4 regions of the Synechococcus sp. N5 genome follow, and region 3 is predicted to be linked to each of the others. Evidence: predicted binding sites of a transcription regulator. Region 3 holds the regulator's gene; each other region holds the start of a gene.
What was found. The regulator NtcA, encoded in region 3, controls nitrogen genes in cyanobacteria. The targets are predictions, from matches to a motif close to GTANCNNNNGNTAC.

Region 1: the regulator NtcA is predicted to act here: its motif matches at 2,410-2,423, upstream of DXY03_RS07065 (molybdenum cofactor guanylyltransferase).
Region 2: the regulator NtcA is predicted to act here: its motif matches at 1,881-1,894, upstream of DXY03_RS08620 (DUF4278 domain-containing protein).
Region 4: the regulator NtcA is predicted to act here: its motif matches at 3,512-3,525, upstream of glnA (type I glutamate--ammonia ligase).

Annotation. Positions count from the first base shown of each region.
Region 1 covers NZ_UCNI01000006.1:322,103-327,678, forward strand. The annotation lists gene DXY03_RS07055 (nitrate reductase) at 1-572, opposite strand, end outside; gene DXY03_RS07060 (NarK family nitrate/nitrite MFS transporter) at 655-2,196, opposite strand; gene DXY03_RS07065 (molybdenum cofactor guanylyltransferase) at 2,495-3,055, shown strand; gene DXY03_RS07070 (GTP 3',8-cyclase MoaA) at 3,052-4,095, shown strand; gene DXY03_RS07075 (hypothetical protein) at 4,175-4,666, shown strand; gene DXY03_RS07080 (transglutaminase family protein) at 4,654-5,553, opposite strand; gene DXY03_RS07085 (alpha-E domain-containing protein) at 5,526-5,576, opposite strand, start outside.
Region 2 covers NZ_UCNI01000007.1:86,758-92,333, reverse strand. The annotation lists gene msrA (peptide-methionine (S)-S-oxide reductase MsrA) at 1-556, shown strand, start outside; gene DXY03_RS12485 (hypothetical protein) at 904-1,083, shown strand; gene DXY03_RS12330 (hypothetical protein) at 1,111-1,263, opposite strand; gene DXY03_RS08625 (DUF3104 domain-containing protein) at 1,495-1,785, shown strand; gene DXY03_RS08620 (DUF4278 domain-containing protein) at 1,975-2,142, shown strand; gene DXY03_RS12325 (hypothetical protein) at 2,277-2,429, shown strand; gene DXY03_RS12320 (hypothetical protein) at 2,657-2,824, shown strand; gene DXY03_RS08615 (hypothetical protein) at 3,048-3,230, shown strand; gene DXY03_RS08610 (hypothetical protein) at 3,231-3,467, opposite strand; gene DXY03_RS08605 (leucyl aminopeptidase) at 3,464-4,933, opposite strand; gene DXY03_RS08600 (GIY-YIG nuclease family protein) at 4,990-5,562, opposite strand; gene DXY03_RS08595 (hypothetical protein) at 5,562-5,576, opposite strand, start outside.
Region 3 covers NZ_UCNI01000006.1:28,606-34,181, reverse strand. The annotation lists gene pth (aminoacyl-tRNA hydrolase) at 1-216, shown strand, start outside; gene DXY03_RS05585 (DUF3146 family protein) at 216-473, shown strand; gene DXY03_RS05580 (resolvase) at 451-897, opposite strand; gene DXY03_RS05575 (DUF3084 domain-containing protein) at 894-2,045, opposite strand; gene ntcA (global nitrogen regulator NtcA) at 2,073-2,789, opposite strand; gene rph (ribonuclease PH) at 2,848-3,591, opposite strand; gene DXY03_RS05560 (cob(I)yrinic acid a,c-diamide adenosyltransferase) at 3,737-4,336, shown strand; gene dcd (dCTP deaminase) at 4,336-4,929, shown strand; gene thyX (FAD-dependent thymidylate synthase) at 4,940-5,576, opposite strand, start outside.
Region 4 covers NZ_UCNI01000001.1:397,647-403,222, forward strand. The annotation lists gene DXY03_RS02335 (DUF6439 family protein) at 1-115, opposite strand, end outside; gene DXY03_RS02340 (hypothetical protein) at 165-434, shown strand; gene DXY03_RS02345 (copper-binding protein) at 448-762, opposite strand; gene DXY03_RS02350 (class I SAM-dependent methyltransferase) at 837-1,910, opposite strand; gene glnA (type I glutamate--ammonia ligase) at 2,025-3,446, opposite strand; gene DXY03_RS02360 (allophycocyanin subunit beta) at 3,653-4,177, shown strand; gene DXY03_RS02365 (alanine--glyoxylate aminotransferase family protein) at 4,273-5,469, shown strand; gene DXY03_RS02370 (nucleoside deaminase) at 5,441-5,576, opposite strand, start outside.

The DNA of each region.
Region 1 (5,576 bases), 290 kb from region 3:
TCGGCCGTGTTGGTGCCGATTAGAAACGCCACTGTGCAGTGGTCGAGGTCCTCATAGCTGCAGGGGGGACCATCGGAGCCCAGGCTGCGGGTGTAGCCCGCCACCGCTGAGCTCATGCACAGCCGTGAATTGGCGTCGAAATTGTTGGTGCCCAGGGCGCCTTTGAGCAGCTTCTGGGCGAGGTAGTAATCCTCGGTGTGGAATTGACCGGAGCCGTACATGGCGATGCCATCGGCGTTGCCGCGCTGGGCCACGCTCGCGTGGATTTGGCCGGTGATTTTGTTGAGAGCGTCGTCCCAGCTGATCGGCGCGAAGTCGTCCTCAAGGGTCTGGCGGAACAGGGGTTGGCGCAGGCGGCCTGGGGCCAGGGTTTCGCCGACGGTGGCGCCCTTGATGCAGACCTGGCCAAGGCTTGAGGGGTGTTCGCGGTCGCCGCGGGCGGTCCACATCGGGTTGCCCTCGGCATCCCGTTTCACGGCCTCACCCTTCACGGCAGGAGGCAAAAGCTCCAGGCCACAACCCACGCCGCAGTAGGGGCACTGGCTGCGCACGCTGCGGGGTGAGTTGGTCATGCATGAACCAAAAAAAGAACAAAACCCGGAGCCGAAGCTCCGGGTCGTTGTGCAGCGACAGGATGCTGCGGAGGGAGATGGATCAGGCGGTTTCGCCTTCGTGCAGGTCTGCGAAGGACCCCTTGGGCTCCTTCAGGAAGAAGAAGCAGAAGAAGGCCACGATCAGACCGGCCACACCCAGGATCTGGAAGAAGGCGCTGTTGGAAGCCGCGATCACCTCGGGGGTGGGTTCGCCGCCGCCGCCCATCCACATCGGCAGGAGGCTGAAGATGGTCAGGTAGGTCACAGCACCAACGTTGCCGTAGGCACCCACCAGGCCGGCCACCTGGCCGGTGACGCGACGCTTGACCAGGGGCACCAGCGCGAAGGTGGCGCCTTCACCGGACTGCACGAAGAACGAAGCGAGCATGGTGATCACCACGGCAACGGCAATGCCGGTGGTGCCGGTGAAGGTGCCGGGCTTGATCATGCTCATCACCAGGTAGCCCACGCCGAGACCGGCAGTGAGGAAGCCCATGGTGTTCTTGCGGCTGCCGACGCGGTCGGAGATGAGACCGCCAGCAGGGCGGGCGACCAGGTTCACGAAAGCGAAGCAGGACGCCAGGATTCCGGCGGTGGCCTTCGGCAGATCGAAGGTGGTTTCAAAGAAGGTGGGCAGCATCGAAACCACGGCCAGTTCAGAGCCGAAGTTCACGATGTAGGTGAGCTCGAGGATCGCCACCTGGCGGAACTCGTAGCGATCTTCCTTGGGATAAACCTTGTTGCCGAGGATCAGGTCGCGGTTGGTGCGAATGATTCCCCAGGTCTGGAAGGCAAACCAGACGGCAACGGCACCGAGGGCCAGGGGGTAGGTGCTTGCGGTGAGGAAGCCCACCTTGGAAAGGCGCCAGCAGAGCACGCAGAGGATGGCTGCGAAAGGCACGTTCATGCCCAGCAGACCCCAGAAGTCGCGCATGGAGGTGACTTCCAGGCCGGCGGATTTCGCCGGGCGCTGATACGTCTTGCCGGGGGGAGTGTCGGTGACGTTGAAGAAGTAGAAGAGGCCGTAAACGGCGGAGACAATGCCGGTCAGGGCGATAGCACCGCGCCAGTTCAGAACAGCGCCGGTGGGCAGTTCGAAGCCGCCGGAGAAGGAGAGGAAGCCAGCGAGGGCCACCATGGTGAGGGCGGAGAAGGCGGAGCCGAAGTTGCCCCAGCCGCCGTAGATGCCTTCAGCCAGGCCGATTTCCTTGGGCGGGAACCACTCGGCCACCATGCGGATGCCGATCACGAAGCCGGCGCCAACGATGGAGAGCAGCAGACGGGCCACCACCAGCTGGTTGAAGTCCTGAGCGGATGCAAACAGCAGGCAGGGAATCGCCGAGAACACCAGGATCGAGGAGTAGGTGATCCGGGGTCCGAATTTGTCCAGGAGCATGCCGATCAGCACGCGCGCCGGAATGGTGAGGGCCACGTTGCAGATGGCCACGGTGCGGATCTGACCAACGGTCAGTCCCAGGTCCGCTTTCACGGTGGTGGCCAGAGGGGCCAGGTTGAACCAGACCACGAAGGTCAGGAAGAAGGCGATCCAGGTCAGGTGAAGGGTTCGGTACCTGCCCTGGAACGACCAGAGGTCGCCAAGCATTGAGGAGAAGAAATGGAACCTCGGGCTTCAAAAGGAAGGGTGCCCGGGGATGGCAAAACGGTCGAAAAGAGAATCCGTTTGACCCGCGCAGTTAATCAATTCGTCGGGCCCGTGTTTGGTCAGATTGGTTACCGATTTCTGCTTTTCTGTACCGAAGCAAACATCAACGGGGCTGATTGATCGGATTAGACGTTCTTGTACAGCAATGATTTGGTAGCGGTTGCAACTTTTGTGGGTTGTTGGACTCCGCTGGTGCAGATTGTTTGTTGGCGATGTGAACTAAGGCTTGCGAGTTTGTGTGCTCAGTGGCGGAAGCAGCCGTCGCATGGGGCGTGACAAGGCCCTCCTGCCGCATCCCTCCGGTGGTGTCTGGCTCAAGGCCCTGGTCGACCAGCTGTTGCCCCTCGGTTATCCGGTGCAGGTGTTGAGTCGTCATGCCGCCCACGCAGAGCTGCTGGCCCACCGGCCGGGATGTTCCGTGCTGCTGGAGCCCCCTCCCTGGAATGGTCCTCTGCAGGCGCTGGCCAGGCTGTTGCCGTCTCGGCCTGGGGACGCTTTGTTGGTGCTGCCGGTGGACATGCCCCGTTTGCGCACCGCCGTTGTCCGGCAGCTGATCGCAGCCTGGAATCGTGCCCCCGATCAAGCAGCAGTGGCCCATGACGGGCAACGGCTTCAGCCGTTGCTGGCGGTGATCCCCTCCGGTTCTCCCTTCCGCTCCTGCCTTGATCAGCAACTGCAACGCGGAGAGTTGCGCTGGATGGATTGGTTGGCTTGCGTTCCCCATCAGGCGGTGCGCTTGCCTAAAGAGGCGTTGGTGAATGCCAATTGCCCTGCAGATCTGGCAGCGTTGGAGGGATGAGCACGTCGTTGCCGCTCGCAGACCGCCTCAACCGGCCCATCGGGGTGTTGCGGTTGTCGCTCACGGCCCGTTGCAATCTCGCCTGTCCGTACTGCTGTCCGGATCTGGAGGAGCCCCCTGGCCTGCTCACGCTGGAGCAGCAGATGCGCGTGATTCGTGTGGCCGCGCGCCTGGGGGCACAGACGCTGCGGCTCACCGGTGGAGAGCCGTTGTTGAGCCGGCGCTTGTTGCCGTTGTTGGAGGCGGTGGCCCAGGCCCGGCGGGATCGTTCGGATCCGATCGCTGGTTTGCAGGCCGTGGCGCTCACCAGCAACGGGGTGCTGTTGTCGGAACCGATGGCGCGGGCGTTGCGTGCCGCAGGGCTGGATCGCATCACGATCAGCCTGGATGCGGCAGAAGGGGAGGCAGCGGCGCGCATGGCTGGTCTCCAGGGTGGTGCCGTGGCTGGAGACCGCCTCGTGCGCCAGGTGCAGGACGGCATCGCGGCGGCCTGCGCCGCTGGCTTTGATCCCTCATGCCGCGAGCTCAAGCTCAATGCCGTGATCCAACGGGGGATCAATGACGATCAGCTGTTGCCCTTGGCCGGTTTGGCCCGGCAGCAGGGGATGGAGCTGCGTTTGATCGAATACATGGATGTGGGCAACCGCAACCAGTGGACGCTGGATCAGGTGTTGCCGGCGGCGCAGATGGTGGAGCACATTCATGCCCGTTGGCCCCTGGAGCCTTTGGGTCGCCCGCGGGGTGGGACGGCCCGGCGTTGGCGTTATGGCGATGGCACCGGTTCCATCGGTGTGATCGCCTCCATCAGTGAGCCGTTCTGTGGGGATTGCAACCGCTTGCGTGTCACCGCCGATGGGCAGGCGTTCACCTGCTTGTTTTCTGCTGAAGGCACCGATCTCAAGCCCGCTCTCGCCTCGGAGCGTCAGCTTGAGAAGGCCATGCGCCAGCTCTGGCAGCGGCGTCAAGACCGCTACAGCGAGGAGCGTGATCCAGCTGCCGTTGCGTCAACCCATGCGGAAATGGCGTATCTGGGGGGCTGAACCGTCGTGATCGTCACCGTTTTTGCGTGATGCCCTCGGTACAACGGGGCAGCTGAAGGATCCCGCAGGATCCATCGACATGTTTGAACTGCTGGCCTACGAGCGCTTCCGCGACACTCCGTCGGTTCGTTTTTTCGACGTCACCGTGGACACCTCGAACGCGCGCGACCTGGTGATTCACAGCGGCCCCGCCGTGTCGCCCCCCAACGATCCGGAGAGTGGAGCCTGGCAGTTCTATCTGCATCCTCATCAGGAAGACAATCTGCTTGCGGCCAGTGGCGGCAGAACCTTCTTCCTGGTGAATCTGGCCTGGGAACAGCCGTTCCACATTGTTCGGCTCGAGAGCGGTGGTGACATCCTTCGCATCCCTCCTGGCACCTTCCACCGTTCGATCTCCGATCCCGATGGTTCCGTCGTTCTGAACCAGGCGGTTCGTGAGGAGGGTGCTTCTCTGGTGCGTGAATTCCGCGTCTACAACAGCGCCGAGATCCCGGCCTTGATGGCAGCCACCCACAGCTCGGCGCCGAAGCCCCAGTTGCACGGGGTGGAACCGTTGCTTCAGGCGGCTTGAAACAGGTTGCGTGAGGAGGTTTCCGTTGTGGAGGCTTCTTCGGTGATCTGAATTTGCCAGGTCAATTCACTGTTTGTTCCTGGGGGGCCGCTGAAGCTGCCGCTCACGGCTGCGGTGAGTTCCGGCTTGGAGGAGGTGGCCAGCACCACATAGCGCTCGTTCACTTCCATCCCCGCACTGGGGTCAAAGCCCCGCCAGCCCGCTCCCGGCAGGTAGACCTCCGCCCAGGCATGCAGGTCGTACTCCTTCGGAGCAGGCTGCTGCAGTTGATAGCCACTCACGAAGCGGGCGGGGAGACCCACCACGCGGCAGCAGGCCACCATCAGCATGGCCAGATCACGGCAGGAGCCGATCCGCTCCCGCAGGGTTCGACCCGCCGGCCAGGCGGGGCCCACATGGCGTTGGGTGTATTTCACCCGCTCCTGAATCAGCTCAATCAGTTGCTTCAGAAAAGCCAGGGTCTGCTGGTTGCTGCCCATCAGGGCTTCCTGGGTGAGGTCGATGGCCGCGGGTTCGTGCTGGCCGTTGGGCAACCAGCCCTCCAGGGCCCCCTGAAGGTCGCTGTTGAGATGGCCGCGTGGGTAGGGCAGGGGTGGTTCCAGACCGTTGAAGCAGCTTTCCAGCGGGGGTGCTGGCCGGGTCTCCACCAGGCTGCGGGCTTCAAAGACCAGTTCATCGGTGCTGCCGAGAAAACGGAGCCGTTGGATTTCATCGCCGCTGGCGGCCACCAGTTCCCGACGTTGCTCCGGTTCCGGCAGCACGCTCAGCTGATGCTCCAACAGGGTCTGAAACCCCTGCCCCCGAGGCCTCAGACACAGGCGATGTTCCCCCAGGACAACAGGGGCGTCATACCGATACGTCAGGCGGTGAACGATAAAAGCACGCATGCGGGATCGGTGGGGGTGGAACG
Region 2 (5,576 bases), on a different contig from region 3:
TGAGCTGCAGACGGCGGTCTTTGCCGGTGGCTGTTTCTGGTGCATGGAGCACGACCTGGAACATCTTCCCGGGGTGCGTGATGCCGTGAGCGGCTATAGCGGCGGGCAGCTGGAGCGCCCCACCTACCGGCAGGTGAGCAGTGAGACGACGGGGCATCAGGAAGCGGTGCAGGTGCGCTTTGATCCGGATCAGATCAGCTACGCGGAGCTGCTGCGCAGCTACTGGCGCAATGTGGACCCCCTCGATGGCGGCGGCCAGTTCTGCGACCGCGGTGATGCCTACCGGCCGGTGATCTTCACGGCTGATGACGCCCAGGCTCAGGCGGCTGAGGCCAGTGCGGCGGCGGCGGCCCGTGAGCTCGGACAACCCCGGTCTGCCTTGAAGGTGGAGCTCCGGCAGGCGGCTCGCTTCTGGCCCGCCGAGGGATACCACCAGAACTACGCGGAGAACAACGCCGTCAAATACAACTTCTACCGGTTCAGCTGCGGTCGTGACCGCAGACTCGACAGCGTCTGGGGCGACAACGCTCGCTCCGGTAACGCCTGGGGGAAGTAAAGCTCAGTTCCGATGGGCTTAAGGCCTCAGCCTTCCGACGCCATAGCTGAGCAACAGGCCAACCGCTCCTCCGACGGAACCAGCTGTTAGTTGCATCCGTTGTGTGGAGCTAAGCCGGCCTGCGAACACCAGTGCTGCGGCAACAACGAATAGCAACAGCGCTGTGACCAGCACGACATCCAGGGATCGGTTGTCTGACTTTCCTCTGTCTGACTTTCCTCTCTGTTCTTCACCACCCTGACCACCACCCCGCTTCGCAGGTGGTTTGCCTCCGGTTCGTTCGCATCCAGTTCGCGCTCAATGCGGTTGAGTTCCTGTTCTGCAGGGGATCGGTCCATACCTCAAGGATGGCAGCCTCATTCCTCGGCAGAGCGCCCGCGGATGCGGGCACGGTCGCTCAGCCAGATGATCGCCCGCGTGATCGCCCACGCGAGGGAGACGCCCAACAGGATCGAGAGCAGCGACTCCACAGCACAGCACTTGAGGACACCGGCAGTTGCCGGATGCTCCTCAATATGCCGATCTGATCAAGGAATGCGTGGGGACTGTTGCGATCAGTCGCTTGCTTTGGCGTCCTTGTCCTTCTCTTTTGCTGGCTGTGTCGTGGCCTGAGGCTTGGATGCCGCCTTGCAGGCCAGGGAGGCTTCCAGGCGCTGCAGCTGCGCTTCGCGCAGGGCATCGGAAATGCTGAGAGTGCGGTCAGTCATCGATTGGCGTTCTCGACGGCGGCAGGCTCAGGGCCTTGTGCGATCGAAAGGGGGCCTACGGGTCTGAAGACTGTCGAAACCTAGACGCCCACGGGTCAACGTCCAGGGAGCAAAAGTGCTTACGTCAGTGTCTGGCAACACGTCCGCGGTTCAACGCCAGCGCGATTGACGGCTTGCCAAACCCATATCGACATGGCTATGAGTACAGATGTACTGATTTGTGGGTGGCTCATGTCGGTTGATCACGGTGATCTCGCGGTGAAGGCGGAGGCTCCCTTTCTCCACGTCCGCCCAGGGCACTTTGTGATCGTCGCTGGAGACCAGCTCGATCAAGGGGATTGGTGGATGGGGCAGGTGCTCTTCTGCGAGGGAAGTGCTCGCCACCCCAGGCTTCCGTCTCTGTTTCAGGTGGCTGACGTGGATACGGGCGTCATCAAATGGATCAATGCCGATGCGGTCTCGGATGTGATCTGGTCGATGGATGGATGGCCCGCCAGTGCGCCTGTCTCTTCGGGCTGTTGATCGAACAGGGCGTTGATCGAGCAGGGGCCTTGATCAAGGGGCGGTGTGTATTCGCGTGAACGACACGGGCTTGACGGCTGTCTTGTAAGTAGTTTGTAGTAACCGCTACAAAACGTTCACCCCCTCTTGAGGGGGCGCAGATGCTCCAAGCCATGGAACGGGGACTTGGATTTCTTCGAGGAACATCCAATGACTGCACTTCTATATCGAGGCCACACCTATGCAGCAGCTCCAGCCACTCCCAAGGCCTGCGTTGAATTGACCTACCGCCGCGAGCACTACAACACCTGCCGCAAGGAACTTATTGGCGAAAGCCGTCGCACCCTCACCTACCGGGGCGTCACCTGCACCAAGTAGCCCGAAGCGCCCGTTGGTTCCTGCCCCTGCCCCCTTTCAAGGGCAGGGGTTTTTTGTTGGGCAGCTGGAGGGAGGCAAGCCACGGTCCAAGGGAGATCCCGGCATCCTGTGTGCGAGCCAGTCAGCATTCGCCGATGGGATCGGATCTCACCGCCATCGTGATCTCCTCGGTGTTTCTTGGGGTGGGTTTTGTGATTGCCAAGTTCTTCCCCGAAGCCGCGTTGCTGGCGGCGGTGTTCTTGGTGGGGCTGGCGATTCTCAACATCGCCCTTGTCCTTGTGGCTTGATGCCCAAAAAAGGGGGGGTGTTCCCTAAGCACCCCCGCGTTCGACGCATTGCCCCTTCACCGAAAGAAGCCCTCTAAGGATGGCCTGGGCTCCAGGGGCTGGTCGTCGCCATCACAACAAAACGCTTCTGGTGTGAGGGACCCAAGAAAAAGGACTGTGCTCTGCGGGAGCCCTCGCTGCGTTGACAGGGGCCGCACCATGAAGATGTTCACTATGAACTTTTTTTCATGGCAAACGTCCGTGAGATGGTCAACACCCATCTGCCCGTCGCGCTGAAGCTGATCAACAGCGCCGCCCTGGTTGCGATCGCGCTTTCAACCCTCTGTGCTGCTGGCTCTCTGCGTGAGATGTCTGGCAGGTCTGCTGCTCCAGTGGCTGTCACTGAAGCCAACTGAGCCCGATGAAATGGAGCGATACCCTGTATCGCTCCAGGGGATTTCGCCGGCCGATACTTGATCGGATTTGGTCGAATTCCTTAAGAAACCAACATCTAACCTGTTGAAAAGATTAAGCGCGGCAGCCTGATTGATTCAGCAAGTTCTCAGTGAACAGACGGGTTTCCGGCCATCGACGATGCTTCAGCCCATGCTTACGATCAGGCGGTGAGAGGAGGGTTGTATGTATCTGCTGACCATTAAGGATGGTCTTGGCACCCGTCATATCGGTCCCTACGCGTCGCCGAAGCACGCATCGGATGATCTTGATCGTGTGTTGGAAACTTGCTCCGAGCGAGCACGGTGGCAGATTCATGCATTGGAAACACCAGACCGCTCCCTCGAATTGCAGGCTGTTGCTTCCTGATCAGTTCTGACGTCGTCCTGGAAAGCCTCGGGTCAGTCCGCTGTCGATCATCAGACCGATGCCGGCGTTGATGCAAATCAGGCTGAGGGTTCCATACCAGAACCAGGGACCTGCGTCCTTGCCCAGCATCTGAACCACCTTGCGGCTCACCGCCTCGCCGAACAGGCAGAGGCCCACCGGGAGCAGCAGCACCCCCAGCTGGGCCTTGATGTACCAGCGCACCGGGGAGCGGCTCATGACTGAGCCAGCACCCAGTTCACCAGGGTGCGCACGCCGTAGCCGGTGGCACCAGCGGGATTGACGCCTTTGCCCTTGTCACTCCACACCGGGCCGGCGATGTCGATGTGGGCCCAGGCCGTGTCTTTGGCCACGAACTCCTTGAGGAACAGGGCTGCTGTGATCGAACCACCGGGCCGCGGGCCGGTGTTCTTCATGTCGGCCAGCAATGACTTCAATCCATCCCTGTAGGACTGCCGCAGTGGCATGCGCCAGAGCCCTTCACCGCCCGTCTGAGCGGCGGCATCGAGGGCCTCCGCCAAGTCGTCATTGTTGGACCAGAGCCCGGCCATCTCATCCCCCAGGGCAATCACGCAGGCTCCGGTGAGGGTGGCCAGATCCACCACGGCATCGGGCTTCTGCTCACAGGCATAGAGCAAGGCATCGGCCAAGGTGAGGCGGCCTTCGGCGTCGGTGTTGTTGATCTCAATCGTCATGCCGTTGGCGGCCGTGACGATGTCGCCGGGGTGGACGGCGGAGCCGTTCACCATGTTTTCGCAGGAGGCCACCACCATGTGCACCTCAACGCCAGCCGGCTTGAGTTCGGCGATGCTGCGCATGGCACCGATCACAGCGGCACTGCCGCCCATGTCGAACTTCATCATGTCGATCTGGGCGGCCCCCACCTTGAGGTTGTACCCGCCGGAATCGAAGGTGAGGCCTTTGCCCACCAGGGCAACGCGGCGTTTCACCTCGCCCTCGGGGCGATAGATCAGGTGGATGAACTTGGGGGGTAGGTCGGAGCCCTGGCTCACCGCCAGGAAGGCCCCCATGCCCTTGGCTTCGCAGTCGCTGCGCTCGAGCACCTTGAGTTCAAGGCCATGGTCCTTGGCGATGCCTGCGGCTGTGTTGGCGAGGGCCGCCGGGGTGACCACGTTCGGAGGGGCCGCCACCAGCTCTCGGGCCAGTTCCACACCGGCGCAGGTGGCATTCACTGCCGCAAAGCCGCTTTCGGCGGCGGGGCTTAGGTCGATCAGCTCCAGGGCCTCGGGGATCCGGCGCGGGTCCGGCTCCTTGCGGAAGCGTTGGTCTTTGTAGAGGCAGAGCCGGACGGCTTCTGCACAGATGCGGGCGGCTTCTGTGGCCTCGGTTCCCGCCCAGGGCAGGTTCAGGCCGAGGCTGCCCTCACAACCGATGGCGGCCTTGGCGGCCCGGGCGGCGGCGCCGCGCAAGCGGTCGGCGTCGATTCCATCGCTCTCGCCCAGGCCGAGCACCACCAGGCGCTGCGGGCCCCCGCCCAGGGGCGTGATCACCAGTTGATCTCCAGGCTTTCCTTTGAACTCCTGCTGCTTGAGGGCCTCGGTGATGCCGGCAAAGCGTTGTTCCAGGGCCGTTGCCGTGGCATCGATATCGCCCTGGGGCAGCCCCACCGCCAGCACATCGCCGTTCCACTCCTGCAAACCGGCGGAGGACAGGGAGAAGCGCATGAGTGGACGCGTCAACAAAGGATGAGCGTAGCGATCCTGTGCGACTCCCTCGGCCCTCAGAGCTCTGCGGTGAAGGGGGTGGCCCAGCGCTGGCGGGTTTCCTTGTTGAACGGCGGCCACCAGCGTTGGATCAGCTGTTGTTCCAGGGCCCGCCGGCCGCGGGTGGCCCGGGGCACATCACAGCTGAAGCGGATGCTCAGCTGGGCGCTCAGCTCACAGCGCTGCAGGGCTTCGCCGTAGGCGGCGAGGTAGGCCTTGCAGTCGTGATCACCTTTCCAGCGGCGCTCGGCGGCCAGGGTCTCGCCCACATAGAGCAGAAGCGGCTGCTCCAGCTGGGCTGGCCTGTCCATCACCAGATAAATCGCTGCTCCGCGGTGGGACGGTTCCGGCCAGCGCCAGAAACTCATCGCCAGGGGGGTCAGGGCCAGTGGATCGATGGCCGCCGCAGCGTCGTCGGGGCTGGCACCGAACAGATCTCCCTGGGCCGTGCTGGCACGTTCGCCGCGGAACAGCGGCGCTTGATGGGCATGCAGCCGCTGTTGCCAGGCGAGCAGCTGCTCCCGTTGCAGGGGCAGGTCGGGCCCGTTGTTGAAGGCCAGCGCACCGGTGGAGAACAGATCCCCCTGCATCAGGGCAGAGGCAG
Region 3 (5,576 bases):
CGGATCGGCATTGGTGCGCCGGCTGAGAACCCTGCCGAACGCCGCGCCCGAACGGTGTCCCATGTTCTTGGTCCGTTCAGCAAGGCGGAGCAACCCTGTGTCGGCGCTGTTCTCGATGCTGTTCTGGATGGGATTCAACGTCTTCAGCGCCAGAGCTTTGAGCGCGCTGGAACCTGGATCAACGGGTTCCGTTATGACCTGGAGTCGGTCGACTGATGCCGGCACTTCCGGCGACAACGGCTCATTTGCGGGTGCTCCGCCAGTGTTTTCAAGCCAAGTGCGTGGAGGGTGAAGTTTCTGCTGGAGGGTTTGAGTGGCAGTTTTCCTGGGCCTTTGATCGCGGTGAACTGGTAGTGGAGCCATCCCTGGGACGTGCCCTGATCGAGGATGCCCTGCGGCGGTTTCTTGTGCGTTCTGATTACAGGCTGGAACCGGGGGGTGATTACACCTTCATGGTCCGGGCCAGGTTCTGAGCGAGAACGTGGGATCAGGCTCAGGCCATTTCAGGCGGCATTGCAGGTGCTCCTCAAGCATCACCAAAGCTGCAACAGCATCCAGATCCACCGGTGGAATGCGCAGTCCTGCCGGCAGCATCCGTCGCCAACCTCGAGCCGGCCATAGCGCCCAGTAACGCTGTCTTGCCCTCAGGGTTGTTCCCTGCTCCTGAACCACGGTGAGATGGCCCAGCCGTTCCAGTCGCTGGATCCAGGTTCTGCTTCCCGTGCCATCGCCGATCAGGATGCGGTCGAGAGCTTGGTCTTGATTCCACTGCTCCAGCCAGGGTTCGACGGCCTCCGGGGCCAGCACATGCCCTTCGCGCACGAGGCCGAGCTGAAGATCGGCCAGCACAAGACCACATTTGCAGCGGCCTGGATCGAGGACGGCCACCCGTTTCATGGGGAGGCCTGAATGGTGACGACGACAGGATCGGCACTGTCGCTGACCCCTGCGGAAATCACGTCCAAGACCACGCTTTGGCTGGGTCCTTCCATAAGGGTCTGGGCCAGTTGGGAGAGGGCTGATCCATCGAACTGAAGGCCTTCGGTCAGGGATCCCCGCCGCTGCACTTCGGCATAGGCCGAGGCCAGGAGAAGGTTCAATCGTGTGCGAATGCCCTCTGGAGTGCGTTCATCCGGTTGCAGTGTGGTGGTGGCCAGCACGTCACCGCGTTGCGTCACCGGCCGGTTTGGACGCACCTCGGGGAAGGCGTACACCGCTGTTTCGCCCCGCAGCACGTTGGTGGCTGAGCGCAGCGAGATCACCCAGATCTCCGGTTTGCGGATGATCCTTTGCAGGCGTTCCACATCGCTGCGCGGAACGCGGATCAACTGCCGTTCGGGTGCTTCGCCAGGTCGCACTTTCCCGTAGGCGTTGAGATTGGCCTCCTGCAACAGCCTGTCGACAGCCTGTTTGGCCTGGTCCGGAGCATCGAGTCGAACCGTTGCTCTTGCCAAGGTCTGTCCGCTGCTGATCACCACAGATCCACGCCTCAAGGCGACCAGATTGCGTTCCAGTTCTTTGAGTTCCTGCTCACCGGCTCGGATGCGGCTGCGAACGCTGTTGAGTTCGGCTTCCGTGCGCTGGATGTCCGCATCGCGGGAGGCGATGTCCTGGCTGAGGCGTTCACGTTCGGCTTTGAGTTGGGCCAGCTCCTTTTGAAGAGGAGCGAGTTCGAGGCGCAGGGTGTTGGCCCGTTGCTGCGATTGCTCGAGCTCAATGGCGATCCGTTTGGTTTCTGTTTGGGTCTTGTCTCGTTCCCGCTCGGCTGCCTCCAGCTGCTGACGGCTGTCTTGGAGTTTCTCCTGCAGGGCATCCAGTTCAAACAGGCCAACCCGCAACTGCCGGCTCACCAGAAGCATCAGGCCAAGTGAGAGTGCGCTGATCAGGCTGCCGGTCAACACCGTGATCAAAACGGCGGTGCGCCGTGGGCGCATGCTGAACAAACTCAGTCGCGCTTTGCCGACGCGGCTGCCCAAACGGTCGCCCAGGGTCGACAGCACGCCCCCGAGCACCAACAGAACCAGAATCAGTGCCCAGCCGCTCATGGCTGCACAAGTCGGGCGATGGCAGGCCTAGCTGAAGCGTTTGGCCAGCGCGATCGGATCCAGAACCGTGATTTTCTTGCGGTCAATCTGAACCAAACCGGATTGACGCAAGTCTCCCAGCAGACGCGTGATTGTCACGCGTGTTGAGCCAATTGCTTCAGCGATGGCCTGATGGGACAGGCGCAGGTCGATGGTGATGCCCAGCTCATCTGCCACGCCGAAGTCCCTGCAAAGCACCAGCAGGAAGCTCACCAGTCGGGATGACATGTCCCGATGGGTGAGGGTTTCAATCATCGTCTCGGTCTGCAGAATCCGGCTGGAGAGACCCTGAAGCAAGCGCAGGCCAACGCTGGTGTCTGCTTCGATGGCGGCCTTCACGGAGGTCGCTGGTGCAGTCACCATTTCGACCCGGGTAAAGGCCACAGCGTGATAGAACCGGTCGGACCGTTGACCTGTCAGCAGTGACAGCACCCCGAAGAGGCTGTTCTCGCGGAGCAGGGCCACGGTGATCTCTTCTCCCGATTCGTAGACGCGGGACAGACGAACGGCTCCCCGGCGGATCAGATACACCCGTTCTGCGGGATCTCCGGGGAAGAAGATGGTCTTGTTGCGATCCACCAGTTCACTGCTGGCGCCATCGAGATCCCGGATGATCTCCAGCAGAGAACGGTTGGCGGGCTCTGCGCTGGGAGCTGGAGCCACCATCTGCGGGGCGTATCGGCTGAAACCTCGGCTACTGGTCATGACATCCCCCTTGTGTGGCGAAGTTACGGAGCCGGCGGTGGCCGCCATGTAGCGGTTATTACGTAACGCTGCTGTGCTCCTTGAAGGCCTGGCGTTGCGCCTGCATCAGGGATGTCAATCCCGGCTCTGCTAAATCCAGCAGCTCATTGAGTTGCCTGCGACTGAAGGGCGCACCCTCCGCAGTTCCCTGGATTTCCAGCAGACGGCCATCGCCGGACTGCACAACGTTCAGGTCCACCTCGGCTCGGCTGTCTTCGCTGTAGTCCAGATCCAGCAAGGCCTGGCCATCAACCAAGCCCACGGATACAGCCGCCACCTGATCGATCAGGGGTGATTGCTCCAGCACTCCCTGGTCCACCAGGGATCGGCAGGCTTGGTCCAGGGCGAGCCAAGCCCCGGTGATCGAGGCCGTCCGGGTGCCGGCGTCCGCTTGGATCACGTCGCAGTCGATCAGCAAGGTGCGCTCTCCTAGACGCTTCATGTCGATCACGGCGCGCAGGCTTCGGCCGATCAGCCGCTGAATTTCCTGAGTGCGGCCCGAGAGTTTCATCAGCTCCCGTGATTGTCGCTGTGGGGTGGATCCGGGCAGCAACCGGTATTCGGCGCTGAGCCATCCCAATCCTTCTCCCTTGCGCCAGCGGGGAACTTTGTCCTCTAAGCAAACGCTGCAGAGAACAGCGGTTCGGCCGGTGTGAACCACAAGGGAGCTCAAGGCAAACCCCATGGGATTCCAGGTCACCGAGAACGGTCGCAACTGCTGCGGGCGACGGCCATCAGTGCGTTGTTCAGGGGATTGGCTCATCGGTGGTGTGCAGTTCGTCAAGCCTCGCAGGCGGTTGGTTCTCGCACTGTCCAAACACCATGGGTGGTGTCAATCCCCTTGTGGAATGTGATCTCGCCGCTACATTCAAGGTCTTGCCGGGGTCGCCCGGACAGATGCTTCCGTGATGACCACAAGCCTCGCCGACCCCCAATCCTTCCAAAATTCCCTGGATCGGGATCAGCAGGCCTTGCAACGGGCGGGCCTGAGGCCCTTGCCTGCCGTCTCTGATCCGCCACCCCTACATCTGGTGGCTCCCGAAGGGCAGCTGCAAGTGCATACGGCGCCTTATCGAGGCAGTTTCGCCAGTGTTCTCAGCCAGGCCATGCGAGCTGCCGGCTTGGGCAGTCGTGTTCTGATCAGTCAGTTCCTCAAAGGGGGCGTGCAGCAGGGACCGGCCGGCCGGGTGCAGCTCTGCGGAGGCCTCGTCTGGCTGCGGCCGGAAGTGCCCCTCTGCCTCTCCTCGCCGGGGCATCCCGGTGGTGCGGAGGCGGTGGCTGAGGTTTGGTCCATCTGCCGTCAGCATCTGATCCAGGGAGATCTCGATCAGCTGGTGTTGGATGAACTCGGCCTTGCCGTGGCCTTCGGATACCTGGATGAGGCGGACGTGATTGCAGCCCTTGAGCAGCGGCCCGCTTCGATGGATGTGATCATCACTGGACCTGCCATCCCCGCCGGTGTGGTGGAGATGGCAGATCAAGTCACGGAGTTGCGCCGAGGTTTCTGATGCTCAAGTGCGATCGCTGGATCACTGAACAGGCCGGGCAGGGAATGATCGAGCCATTCCAGAGCGGTTTGGTCCGTCACCTGGAGCCGGAGCAGAAGCTGCGGCCAGTGCTGAGTTTTGGTTGCTCCTCCTACGGCTATGACCTACGCCTTTCTCCCCAGGAATTTCTGATCTTCCGGCATGTTCCAGGCACGGTGATGAACCCCAAGAGGTTCAACCCGGCCAACCTCGAACCCACTCCCCTTCATGAGGATGAAGATGGGCGATATTTCATTCTCCCGGCCCATTCCTATGGCCTCGGTGTGGCCCTGGAGAAGTTGAGGGTTCCCCCCAACATCACCGTGATCTGTTTGGGCAAGAGCACCTATGCCCGCCTTGGAATCATCGTGAACACCACCCCGGCAGAAGCGAGCTGGGAGGGTCACCTCACCCTTGAATTCAGTAACAGTTCTGGTGCTGACTGCCGCATCTATGCCGATGAGGGCATCTGTCAGCTGTTGTTTTTTGAGGGTGATCCCTGCTCGACCACCTACAGCGATCGACAAGGCAAGTACCAGCACCAACCGGAACGGGTGACGCTGGCCAAGGTTTAGTTCTCTCTGATTAGGGGGCCAAACGCGCCCGGTGCAGCCTGCTCTTCTCGTACCAGGCTGCAAATTCAGGGGCCCACTCCACCATGTGGGGCCACATCAGATCACAGAGCTGGCGAATCTCCAGCTGTGCATCGAGCTTGGCCCGCAGGTCCATGAAGTGCAGGAATGCCCGCAGGCTGAAGCTCACCACAAAATGCTGGCGGTAGTCGAAGGGAAGGATGCCGCGGGCGTGCTCCTCGGCGAAGCCCGCCCTGAGCAGATCCCTGTAGCGCTCGGCGGCGCTACGGCAGAGATCAAGATCCTGTTGGCGTAGTGCTTCGGTGTAGGTGTATTTCTTGCCCTGCCGATCGCTGTACTCGCCGATGGGCCTCAGATAGAACACCTCTTCCAGGTCCAGGGCTCCATCCGCTGCACGGCAGATGCGTTCACCGGTGTAGCGCATCGACTGCACATCGAAGCTCACCCCAACCCGGTGGGTGCGGGCCTGCTGCATCACCGAGTGCGGGAACCAGCCCACGTTCAGCACGATCTGTGCATGCTCCATCGGGCCGTAGTGGCCGCGCTCTCCAGACAGCAGGCGTTTCACACAGATCTCTCCAGCCCGCTGCTCATCGGGCCAGTTGGCACGATCTCCGGCCACGAATCCT
Region 4 (5,576 bases), on a different contig from region 3:
GCTGTCGGTTGCTCTTCAGCTGATGCCAGTCGCGATCGCCGATGCGGAGCAACTGGTGCAGTTCTTCCGCCTTGGCTGTAGCGGAGTCGGGCCATGGGGCGTCAGGTGAAGTCATCCCTGAATCAGCAGATCGATCTAGTTTCGGTTGCTGTGGGTGCAATGGCGTGGAACAGCGCAAAGGCCAACGACGCGTTCGTGAACTGCGTTGGTTGCACCATGCCTCACGGCTGGTGTTGCAAGGGCAATGTCAGGCCCATGCCCGGTCTGGTGTTGCGGCGCGGCGATGGCTGCAGCGCCGCAAACTTGCTGCGAATCTGATCACGCAACGGCCTGTGGGCTGGGCCCTCTCCCCAGTGTCTGGAGAGCGCTTCTGGAGATCCCTACGCTTCGGCGGGGCAGGCTTTGCCTTGGCCTGGCTGCTGGCGCAGCTTTGAACGCATCAGAAGATCAGGCCACACGTTGGCGATGAGCTTGGCCAACCACCACCAGCGAATTCGAGGCCGGTGCTGATTCCTTCGTGGGTGTAACCCCCGCGGGCTGTGCCATGTCCTGACCGCGAAGCCAGGCATTGTGCAGGGCTCGCCTGCGGCGATCTTCAGACAACACCAAACGATCGGCTGCAGCCTGAGGACTTTCCCCAGGCATCACGGCCGTGCGCAGGCAGATGCCGAACCCATGGGCTTCGACCTGCACATGGCCTTCCATCAGCACCACCTGGAATGTCCAGCCCTGAAGCCAACGCAGCCGGAAGGGATTGGTCATGACGTTCCCTTCGGGATCCATCACACCCTATGGCTCGCAGCCGTTCGTGCAAGGGACGCTGTCAGGGAATCCCCTCAGCTGGCCTCTGCGATGGGTTTGCGTGCCGACCAGACCCGCGTCATGAAGTGGGTTTCCGCGGTGATGCCTTCGAACCCTGCAGCTGAGAGGCGGGCGTCGATGTCGTCGCCGATGTAGTCGCGGTAGTAGGGCTCATGGAAGACGCGCCTGAAGTTCTCCATCACGGAGGCGAACTTGGCTGAATCGGCCATCTGCACAGAGTCGGCAAGCACGAACACACCACCGGGTTCAATCACCCGCCAGGCCTCGTTGAGCACGTTTTGGCGGGCGTGCGCCGGAAGTTCGTGCAGCAGGAACACACTTGTGACGGCCTGAACCGATTCATCAGCCAAGGGCAGTGATTCCCCATTGGCACGGATCAGCTGAACTAGCGATGCATCGCCGTCATTCAGCCAGCGGTTGGCTTGACGCAGGTACGACTCGGAGAGATCGGTTCCGATCAGTTGCGCGTGGGGAATAGCGGCGCGGATCTGCTGCAGGGTCCGGCCGGTGCCAGTAGCTACATCGAGAATTTTGAGGGAACCCGGAGCACGGTCTGCGAAGTGCTTCAAGCCGCGTTTCAGGGGAGCCAAAACCCTGCGTCGCATGGCATCGGCGGTGCCATTGAAGAGGATTTCCACCTGCAGGTCGTAAAGACCAGCCGAATGGTCACTCAGGTAGCCGTCGGTTTGATGGTGAAAATTCTGGAGGTAGTACTCGGGGTAGAGCGCTTTTTCGGTTTCCTTGGGGAGATCCCGCACATTGCGCTCGCGGCGTCGATCCCAGGTGGAGGGAAGATCCATCCAAACCTGCGGGTAGCGGCTGAGCCAGTCGAGCCAGGGTGCATCAAACAACAACTGCTCGGGGTAGATCCCCTGTTCGGCGTCCTGCCAGTCCTGTTCCTGGAGTTTCTTCATATCCAGCTGCAGCTCTCCAAGAACTTCGGCGGTCACGGGCTCCGTTTTCGGCACCGCATCCGGCGCCAACAGCTCCATCAGCTTGGTGCTCAGCTCCTTGTGGGCCAGGCCCGCGATGCTTTTGCCTTGCTGAAGCGTTTGGTACGCAAGCTTGCTCAGGGGCGTTGACGCCATCGCGGATTCAGACAACGGAACCATTCCAACGAATGAGGCGCACAATCGCGTGGCCAGCAGTCCACAAAAAAACCCGCCTCCTTGGAGGCGGGTCGTGGGTTGCAGGGGCGCTGATCAAGCGTCGTAGTACATGGTGAATTCGTGGGGGTGCGGCCGCTGGCGCAGCTGTTGCACCTCCTCGTACTTCAGGTCGATCCAGTTGTCGATGAAGTCGTCGCTGAATACACCGCCGGCGGTGAGGAAGCCGCGATCGGCATTCAACGCTTCCAGGGCACCGTTGAGGGATGCGGGGACCGTGGCGATCTTCGAGAGCTCTTCAGCCGGAAGTTCGAACAGGTCGCGATCTTCTCCATCGCCGGGATCGATCTGGTTCTTGATGCCGTCCAGACCAGCCATCATCATGGCGCTGAAGGCCAGATAGGGGTTGGCGAGGGCATCGCCGGAGCGGAACTCGAGGCGCTTGGCCTTCGGGCTCGGGCCGGTGAGCGGGATCCGCACGGCGGCAGAGCGGTTGCCCTCGGAGTAGACGAGGTTCACCGGGGCTTCGAAACCGGGCACCAAACGCTTGTAGCTGTTGGTGGTGGGGTTGGTGAAGGCCAGGAAGGCGGGGGCGTGCTTGAGGATGCCACCGATGTACCAGCGTGCCGTCTGCGAGAGGTTTGCGTAGGTGCCTTCGCCGAAGAACAGGGGCTGACCGCCTTTCCAGAGGCTCTGGTGCACGTGCATGCCGGAGCCGTTGTCGTTGAAGACCGGCTTGGGCATGAAGGTGGCTGTCTTGCCGTACTTCTTGGCCACGTTGCGCACGACGTACTTGTACGTCATCACGTTGTCGGCGGCCTGGATCAGCTCAGCAAATTTCATGCCGAGTTCGTGCTGACCCGCGCCTGCCACCTCGTGATGGTGCTTCTCGGTGGGAATGCCCAGCTGACCCATCAGCAGGAGCATCTCGGAGCGGATGTCCTGAGCGGTGTCGTTGGGAGCGACAGGGAAGTAGCCCTCCTTCTCCTGAATCTTGTAGGCGAGGTTGCCGCCTTCTTCGATCCGTCCGGTGTTCCAGCCCGCTTCGATCGTATCGACGCTGTAAAAGGAACCCCCTTCAGCCGAGTTGTAGCGGACGTCGTCGAAGAGGAAGAACTCCGGCTCAGGACCGAAGAAGGCCATGTCGGCGAGTCCGGTGCTGGCCAGATGATTCAGTGCCCGCTGGGCCAGGGCACGGGGGCAGCGCTCGTAGGGCTGGCCGGTGCGTGGCTCCTGAATCGAGCAGATCATGCTCAGGGTTTTGTGCCGGTAGAAGGGATCAACCCAGGCCGTGTTGGCGTCCGGCACCATGGCCATGTCGGAGGCCTGGATGCCTTTCCAGCCGCGGATGGATGAGCCGTCAAAAGCCAGGCCCTCCGTGAAGGATTCTTCCTCCAGCAGATCGGTGCACACCGTCAGGTGCTGCCACTTGCCGTGCAGATCGGTGAATTTGAGGTCGATCAGTTCGATGCCTTCGTCCTTGATCTGGCGCAGGACGTCCTGGGGGGATTTCGACATAAGAAGAGACTGCTCGACTGAATTGTGCAGTGATGTGACCGTATACAGCCACAAGACACCATTTTGTATCAAGAGGTACGTTTCAGCTGCTGGAAGGCGACTGCGTAACCGTTTCTGTCAACTTGGCTGAAATGCAGGCATGCCAAAGGATCTGCCCGCCTCAACGGTGTTAGCTTCCGCTGGGGATCCTCTGGAGATTCAGGGACATGCGCGATGCAATCAGCGGTCTGATCGGTCGTTACGACCAGCTGGGTCGCTATTTCGACCGCCCGGCGATCGACAGCATCAATGTGTATCTGGATGAATCGGCGCTGCGGATTCAGGCCGTAGAGCTGATCAACGGATCCTCGGCCGAGATTGTGCGTGAGGCGAGCCAGCGCCTGTTCCGGGATGAACCCGACCTGTTGCTGCCTGGCGGCAACGCCTACACCACCCGTCGGCTCGCCGCCTGCCTGCGGGATATGGACTATTTCCTGCGTTACGCCAGCTACGCCCTGGTGGCAGGTGACTCCACGATCCTCAATGAGCGTGTGCTGAACGGACTCGACGACACCTACAAGAGTCTCGGCGTTCCCACAGGCCCAACGGTCCGCAGCATCGTTCTGCTGGGAGAGGTTGTTTCCGAGATGCTTCTGGCAAACGGTGCTGCATCCGATCAGCTCGCCACCGTTCTTCAGCCGTTCGATCACCTGGCCAAGGGCCTGGGTGAAACCAATGTGCGCCAGCGCTGATCCAGCACGCTCAACGCAAGATCTGAACAGATTGCAATCAAGCCTCCCTCACCCCTTCCAAGGGGCGTGACTGCGTAGGCTCAACATTCGAACCAATGAACAGGGCTTTGGCGACGACGAACTCACTCCTCTCTGTTGACGATCGTCACCGCAAAGCCTTTGCACCGATCGGCACACCCGACCGCCTCCTGCTTGGACCAGGCCCCTCCAACGCCCACCCAACGGTTCTGAAGGCTCTGTCGCGAACCCCGATTGGTCACCTTGATCCTCTTTATGTGGATCTGATGGGCGAAGTGCAGGAACTTCTGCGTTACGCCTGGCAAACCGATAACCGCCTCACGCTTCCGATGAGCGGCACCGGCAGTGCTGCCATGGAGGCAACCATCGCCAACACCGTCGAGCCTGGAGACACCGTTCTGGTAGCGGTGAAGGGATATTTCGGCCTGCGACTGGCTGACATGGCCGGCCGCTATCGCGCTGAGGTGAAGACCATTGAAAAGCCCTGGGGTGAGTGGTTTTCCCTCGATGAGCTGGAAGCTGCCCTGATTGAGCACAAGCCCGCCATCCTGGCGATGGTCCATGCCGAAACCTCAACGGGTGTCTGTCAACCCATGGAGGGCATCGGCGACCTCTGTCGGAAGCATGATTGCCTTCTGCTGCTCGACACTGTCACCTCTCTCGGGGGCGTTCCGCTCTACATCGATGAGTGGAAAGTCGATCTCGCCTACAGCTGCAGCCAGAAGGGCCTGAGCTGCCCTCCCGGTCTCGGACCCTTCACCATGGGCCCCCGTGCCGAGGCCAAGATGACAGCCCGTCAGGGCAAGGGGCCCAACTGGTATCTGGACGTTTCCTTGCTGAACCAGTACTGGGGCAGCGACCGCGTCTACCACCACACCGCGCCGGTCAACATGAACTTCGGCATGCGTGAGGCCCTGCGTCTGCTGGCTGAAGAAGGTCTCGACCAGGCCTGGGCTCGCCATCGCAGCAATGCGGAGATGCTCTGGAAAGGCCTGGAAAGTCTCGGTCTTTCGATGCATGTGCCGGCCGAGCGCCGACTGCCCACCCTCACCACAGTTCGCATCCCTGAAGGTGTGGATGGCAAGGCCTTCAGTCAGCACCTGCTCAACAACCACGGCATTGAAGTTGGTGGTGGACTCGGCAGCCTGGCCGGCAAAATCTGGCGCATCGGCCTGATGGGGTACAACTCCACCCCTGAAAACGTGAACCGTCTGCTCAACCTGTTTGAGACAGAGCTGCCTCGCTTCAGCGGTTCCGTCGCCGCCGCCGCCTGAACCAGCGTTCCAGCTGCTCCCTCGCCTCGGGTTCGCGCACGCCCTGAATCACGTTCATGTGGTGATGGGCACTGGCATGGGTGGAGAGGTCAAGGCTTCCCCCCAGG